3 regions of the Jeotgalicoccus saudimassiliensis genome follow, and region 2 is predicted to be linked to each of the others. Evidence: predicted binding sites of a transcription regulator. Region 2 holds the regulator's gene; each other region holds the start of a gene.
What was found. Region 2 encodes CtsR, which represses protease genes until heat stress. Its sites were predicted from a motif close to ATGGTCAATAAAGGTCAAACA; they were not measured.
Positions count from the first base shown of each region.

Region 1: RZ44_RS00165 (ATP-dependent Clp protease ATP-binding subunit) is a predicted target of CtsR. The motif match lies at 1,437-1,457, and genes of this name have one in related genera.
Region 3: clpP (ATP-dependent Clp endopeptidase proteolytic subunit ClpP) is a predicted target of CtsR. The motif match lies at 1,116-1,136, and genes of this name have one in related genera.

Region 1 is NZ_CCSE01000001.1:25,009-27,282, reverse strand. It holds gene RZ44_RS00165 (ATP-dependent Clp protease ATP-binding subunit) at 1-1,312, opposite strand, end outside; gene RZ44_RS00160 (SDR family NAD(P)-dependent oxidoreductase) at 1,559-2,274, opposite strand, start outside.
Region 2 is NZ_CCSE01000001.1:1,756,064-1,758,337, reverse strand. It holds gene RZ44_RS08740 (protein arginine kinase) at 1-444, opposite strand, end outside; gene RZ44_RS08735 (UvrB/UvrC motif-containing protein) at 437-949, opposite strand; gene RZ44_RS08730 (CtsR family transcriptional regulator) at 954-1,421, opposite strand; gene RZ44_RS08725 (NupC/NupG family nucleoside CNT transporter) at 1,694-2,274, shown strand, end outside.
Region 3 is NZ_CCSE01000001.1:204,305-206,578, forward strand. It holds gene RZ44_RS01000 (TIGR01777 family oxidoreductase) at 1-381, opposite strand, end outside; gene clpP (ATP-dependent Clp endopeptidase proteolytic subunit ClpP) at 475-1,059, opposite strand; tRNA gene RZ44_RS01010 (tRNA-Arg) at 1,257-1,328, shown strand; gene RZ44_RS01015 (threonine/serine exporter family protein) at 1,349-2,137, shown strand; gene RZ44_RS01020 (threonine/serine exporter family protein) at 2,148-2,274, shown strand, end outside.

The sequences.
Region 1 (2,274 bases), 1.7 Mb from region 2:
CTGCCTTCGCGATCTTTTCGACTGCTTCCTGCTGGCCGATCACTTTACTGCTCAGGTTCGTACCGAGATCTCTCATCTGTGCCTGTTCTTCAGACTGGAGTTTCGTTACAGGAATACCTGTTTTCTCTTCGACAATCAGCTGAATATCAGCGATATCTACATCCATGACCTGTTTGTCGTCTGCTGCAGCCTCCAGCTGTTTTTCAAGCTGCAGTTCCTGATATTTCAGGCGTGCTGCCGTTTCGTAATCTTCCTGCTCTGCTGCTGCATCTTTTTCTTCAGCAATTTTTTCGAGCTTCTGTTTAATGGATTCAGTATCGTTCTCCGCATTCGCAAGATTTAATCGTGCACCGACTTCATCCATTAAGTCGATTGCTTTATCCGGTAAGAAACGGTCCTGAATATATCTGTGCGATAAATTCACAAACGCCTCAACCACTTCGTCGGAATAACTGACTTCGTGGAATTTTTCATAGCGGTCTTTAATACCTTTAAGGATTAAAACCGATTCCTCGAGCGTCGGCTCTTTAACGATAATCGGCTGCAGACGGCGTTCAAGGGCTGCGTCTTTCTCGATTTGACGATACTCTTTCAGTGTTGTTGCACCGATAATCTGCAGTTCACCGCGTGCTAATGCCGGTTTAAGAATGTTACCCGCATCCATTTGTGAGCTTTCAGCAGAACCTGCGCCGACAATCTGGTGAATCTCATCGATAAAGAGAATGACATCCTGACGCTCTTTCAGTTCTGCAATAAGCTGTTTCATACGCTCTTCAAACTGACCGCGCATTGAAGTGTTCGCAACGAGTGATGCGACGTCCAGAACGTAAATTTCTTTATCCATCAGTTTCGTTGGCACATTGCCTTCTACGATTTTCAGTGCCAGCCCTTCAGCAATTGCTGTTTTACCGACACCCGGCTCACCGATTAATACCGGATTATTCTTATTGCGTCTGTTTAATGTTTCAACGACGCGTTTTACTTCTTTGTCCCGTCCGATAACCGGATCGATATTACCTGCTCTTGCCTCGTCCGAGATGTTATTGCCGAGCTGGTCTAAAAGGCCGTCACGTTTATTTTCACGTTCTTTAGTTTGTGTACTTGTTCCCTTGTTTCCTTGTCCATTGAAATATTTATTGTTCATATTATTATTTTGGAAAGATGATCCTTTAAAGAAGTCATTTGAATTCATCATTTGACCCTGGATATCCTGGAAACAGCTGTCACATAAATGAACCTGCATTTTTTGATTGTTAAAATTCATTGCAAGGTTTACATTCGCTTCGTTTAATCCGCAATTTTGACATTTCATATGTGTTTCCTCCTATTGATATATTCGCGTTCACAGTCAATTTGACTTTGACTATATTTGACTATGAATACAGTATAAAGGCCTCAAAAGATATTTTCAAATATGATGCTTACAAACAACTTTCTTTTTGACTATCTTTGACCTTATATATTTATTATACATTGACCTTCTTTGACTTTCAAGTATTTTATTTGTTTTTTTAATATAAAAACCGGCTTTCCAAAAAGGGAAATACGGTCGTAATCATTACTTGGTATTTGTGAATCCGCCGTCGATACGGATGACTTCACCATTAATATATTCTGCTTTCGATGTTAACAGGAAGCTGACAAGCTCTGCCACTTCTTCCGGTGTACCGAGACGTTTTTGCGGGATGCCCGCTTCTGCGTTCTCTTTCATTTCCGGGTTATTTGCGTAAAACGCTGCAACCATCGGTGTCTCTGTCGGACCTGGAGCGATAGAGTTTACACGCAGTCCGTCTTTTGCGTATTCAGCTACAAGGCTTTTCGTCATGCCGACGATGCCGTGTTTCGTTGCTGAGTAGGTGACAACAGAATCCTGACCTGTTACCCCCGCACTTGAAGCAGTGTTCACAATCGAACCGCCGCCCTGTTCCAGCATTACTTCTGCAACGTAGCGGATACCGTATAATGCACCCAGCATGTTGATGCCGACAATTTTATCGATTTCTTCTATATCTGTTTCAAGGAAGTATTTGCCGCTTCCTGAAATACCTGCGTTATTAAAGAAGTAGTCGATTGTACCGAACTTCTCAACCGTCTGATCAACGTAATTTTTTACATCTTCAGCTTTAGATACATCCGCTTTAATGAAAATCGCATCTGCACCCGCTTCTTTTGCCTGTTTAACCGTTTCATTTCCTCCTTCTGCGTTAACATCGACGACTGCGATATTAATGCCCTGTTCAGCAAGACTCAATGCTGCCGCCTGGCCGAGACCGC
Region 2 (2,274 bases):
ATAACCGTATTGTTCATCAAAAGCATATTCTATCCGTGCTTCCAATGTATCATCTATCCGGTTCGCTTTCTCATAAAGCGTCTCGAGCGGAATATTCACCCCGAGCGCCTGAATACGAAGATGATCTTCTTCGCCGAGCATGACGGAAGCATCTTCATCATTATTGATGAAAACACGTGTGCCGTGTCTCGCAAAATTCGGACTGATTAAATGCTTTTCAACAAGTATTGCCCTGTCTTGAACCGACAGCTCTTTCATCGGAGTGAAACCGTAATCCGGAAGCACTTTGGAAACGAGCCCGGACAGTGCCTCAAGATCTTCATCATCCTCGAGCATATGTGTAAACGGCACACCTTTAATATTCCGTGCAAGACGGATCCGGGAGGACATTTCTATTTCTGTGTTTACTGCATTTTTAATCCACGAACTCGTCTGTCTATTCACTTGTCCCACCGTCCTTCAGCACCTGAATCTGATCGCGGATGACCGCTGCTTCCTCAAAAGCCTGCGCTTTCACTTTTTCCTGCAGTGTACGCTCAAGTGTTTCAATGTCTCGTTTCAATTTCAGTGTATCGTGCGCCTGAGTCGGTATTTTACCGACATGACGCTGCTGATTCAGCTGCACTCTCGTAACGATTTCAGGAACGTACCGTTCAAAATATTCATAGCAGTGGCTGCAGCCGAACAGACCGTTTTTCACGATGCTCTGCAGTGTTGAATCGCACGTCGGGCAGACGTACTTTTCTGTTTCCGCCTGTCCGCGCTGTGAATTGCCCGCAAGCATTTTTAACAGCGTCTGAATATCAAACGGATTATCTGTCTGATTATAATTTATATCCATCGATTGATTGGCGCATTGTTCACATAAATACTGTTCTTTGTGAGTGAGCCCCGAACCTTTGGAAATATGAATTACCGCTTCGCGTTCATTGCATATTTCACATTTCATATCATCACTCCTTCGCGTAGAGTATGGCTGTAATTATACGTCGTAAAATTTTCGCTCTTAAAATATCTCTGTAGGGCAGTTCAAGCGATAAAATTTCACGCTTCATTACTGCATCTATAATCTGTGCTTCGCGGTAGGTAATGACTTCATTCTCATACATCGACTGCACCAGGTGTTCTGCATTTAACTGGGAAATATTCTCCCCGATTAAATTCTGCAGGTGTGCCAGATACTCAGTCTCGGAATGAGTTTCGACTTTTGTAATTCTTATGTAGCCGCCCCCGCCGCGCTTACTTTCCACAACATATCCATGTTCATTTGTGAAACGGGTTTTTATAACGTAGTTTAATTGAGATGGTACACAATCAAATTTTTCAGCGATGTGCGCACGTTTAATCTCAACGACTTCATTGCCAGATTGCTCAATCATATCTTTCAAATACTGCTCAATGATATCCGACATATTACGCATATCATCACTCCTCCTTGACCAACTTTGACTAAAGTATACATTCTGTGCGTTTTTTTGGCAAATCAATTGTCCTGCATTTCCCGGAAAATATTTAATGTTCGGATTTCTCAGCTGTCCTGATTTTTTTGTTCATTTTTATCAAATTCCCCTTTATTTCTGTAACCGTTTGCATTATAATGATTCAGTATCGCGTTTATGTAACATTTACTTTATAATTAAATGAAACATATACATAGAGAACAATTTCATAAATTAAATTTTGGAGGCTTATTATGAGTATTGTAATGGGAATAGTAGGTATACTATTCGTTATCTTCCTTGCATGGGTCGCAAGTACTAACAAGAAACTTGCATTCAGGCACTGGAAAAACATCCTTTTACTGCTTGCACTTCAGGTGCTTGCCGCTTTCTTATTCCTGAGTACTACAGGTGGACAGACATTCATCCTGTGGCTTGCAAATGCGTTCGATGAATTACTTGGTTTCGCGAGAGAAGGCGGATTGTTCGTCTTTGGAGATCTGATGAATACTGCTGAAGGAGAACCTGCAAACGTGTTCTTATTCAACGTATTGCTTCCGATTATCTTCATCTCTGCAATTATCGGTATTTTATCATTCACGAGAGTCCTGCCGTTCGTCATTAAAGGTATCGGATTCCTGCTTACGAAGATCACTGGTATGCCTTACATAGAGTCATACAACGGTGCGGCATCAATGATGCTTGGACAGTCGGAAGTTTTTGTTTCACTGAAAAACCACCTTCCGAAAATGACAACAGCGCGTCTTTACACTTTATCTGCTCAGGCAATGAGTTCAATCTCACTGTCAATCGTCGGTGCATTCTTCACAATGCT
Region 3 (2,274 bases), 1.6 Mb from region 2:
GACCTCACTTGCCGGATAATAACCGACAGCGCTGGCATTAATAAATGCAAGTGGTTTTATATCCGACGTCTCGAGCCAGCGGTGAAGCATATTCGTGACACCGAGTCTGCTGTCCAGTATCAGTTCTTTATATTCTTCTGTCCATTTTTCGTTCAGCGGTGCGCCTGCAAAGTTGTAAATCAGGTCAAAGTCTTCAGGCAGTGCCCCGGCCCAGTCCAGGTTGTTTAAATTGCTGTCATCGTATTTAACGTAATGTATATAAGGGTGTTCGCTCGTCTGTTCCTGACGCGTCAAAATGTAAACGTGATGGCGGTCTTTACGGAATGCATAGGCGAGTTTCGTGCCGATAAAACCGGTACCGCCTGTAATTAGTATATTCAAGTTTATGGCCTCCCAATACATATGATTAACTTTATACTAATTGAAAAAAGGACCCAAGTCACGTATGTGACCCGGGTCCGGCAAAGTTAAATATTATTTTTCTGGTTCCATGACGTGGTCGATTAAGCCGTACTCCTTAGCTTCTTCAGCTGTCATGAAGTTGTCGCGGTCAGTATCTCTCTCGATTTTCTCAAGAGGCTGACCTGTGCGGTCTGCTAAAATCTGGTTCAGCTTCTCGCGTGTTTTTAAAATGTGCTTCGCTGCAATCTCAATTTCAGTTGCCTGACCCTGAGCGCCGCCAAGCGGCTGGTGAATCATAATTTCAGCGTTAGGAAGCGCGTAGCGTTTTCCTTTTGCACCTGCTGTTAACAGGAATGATCCCATCGATGCAGCAAGTCCGAGGCTGATTGTCTGAACATCCGGCTTAATGTGCTGGATTGTATCGTAGATTGCCATGCCGGCAGTAACGCTTCCGCCCGGTGAGTTGATATAAAGGTAAATATCTTTTTCCGAGTCCTGAGCCTGCAGGAATAACAGCTGGCTGACTACCGAGTTTGCAACGTTATCATCGATTGCGCTCCCGATCATAATAATTCTATCTTTTAAGAGTCTTGAATAAATATCGTAAGCACGTTCGCCACGATTTGTCTGTTCAATAACCGTAGGTATTAAATTCATTATATTGCCTCCTGTTTGGTGAACTAAATTTTATTTGATAATATATTTATAACACGTTAGTCAAATAAGGTCAAAAGAAAGAACTTCTGCTGTAATTCAGTTTATCATATTATTTTATTACGTATTTCGTCAATAATTAGTCTTTATTCCTCAATACTTCCTTGCTATAATAAAATGTGCTTTACATATATTAATCTACCCCCGTGGTGTAATGGATAACACGTAAGATTCCGGTTCTTAAGATGGGAGTTCAATTCTTCTCGGGGGTGCTAACAAAGAGGTGGGACAGTTGTCAGTCGAAGAACTAGAAACAGTCGATAAACCCGATGACAGTTTAGACGATGCCTTTGTCCGGAAAGTTTTCTATGTCTGTTTAAACAGCGGGAAGATTTTACTGGAAAGCGGCGCGGAAACATACCGTATCGAAGATACGATGATCCGCATGGCAAACAATTACGGGATCGATAATGTGCAGGTCTTTGTCACAACAACAGTAATCATTCTGTCGATGAATGACTACGCGCTGTCTCAAACGATTAGAATCGATGAACGAGCCAATAACTTACAAAAAGTCGTAAACATTAACGACTTATCGAGAAGCATCACTAAAGGATTACCGATCCGGGATGCGATTAATACGATTGAAAACATTCACGAAACAAAAATGTTTCCGTTCTGGCTGATCGTCTTTACCGGCGGAATGGTTGCGATAATGTTTCTGCTGCTGTTTAACGGTGTGCCGGGAGATATTCCGGTCGCTGCTGCAGGCGGTATGATAGGGGTGCTGATTACGGAAAGTATTCAGCGCTATACTAAAATTAAATTTTTCAACGAATTCTTCGCAGCGTTCTTTATCGCTGTGATTTCCGTATTATATGTGGAGTTCGGACCGGGAACCGAGCTCGAAACGATTATTATCGCAGCGGTGATGCCGCTCGTACCCGGTGTACTGATTACGAATGCGATACGTGAAATGATACGCGGTCATCTGATGGCGGGGACGATGAAAGGCGCAGAAGCCTCGCTGACGGCGATTGCAATCGGTGCCGGTGTCGGACTGGTATTCATGGCAATCTAGGAGGGAAACGATGTTATACGTTGTACAATTTATACTCAGTTTCTTTGCCTCTGCGGGATTCGGAATACTGTTCAATGCACCGAGGAGAACGATACTTGCCGGCGGGCTGAGCGGGGCTTTCGGCTGGCTCATTTATT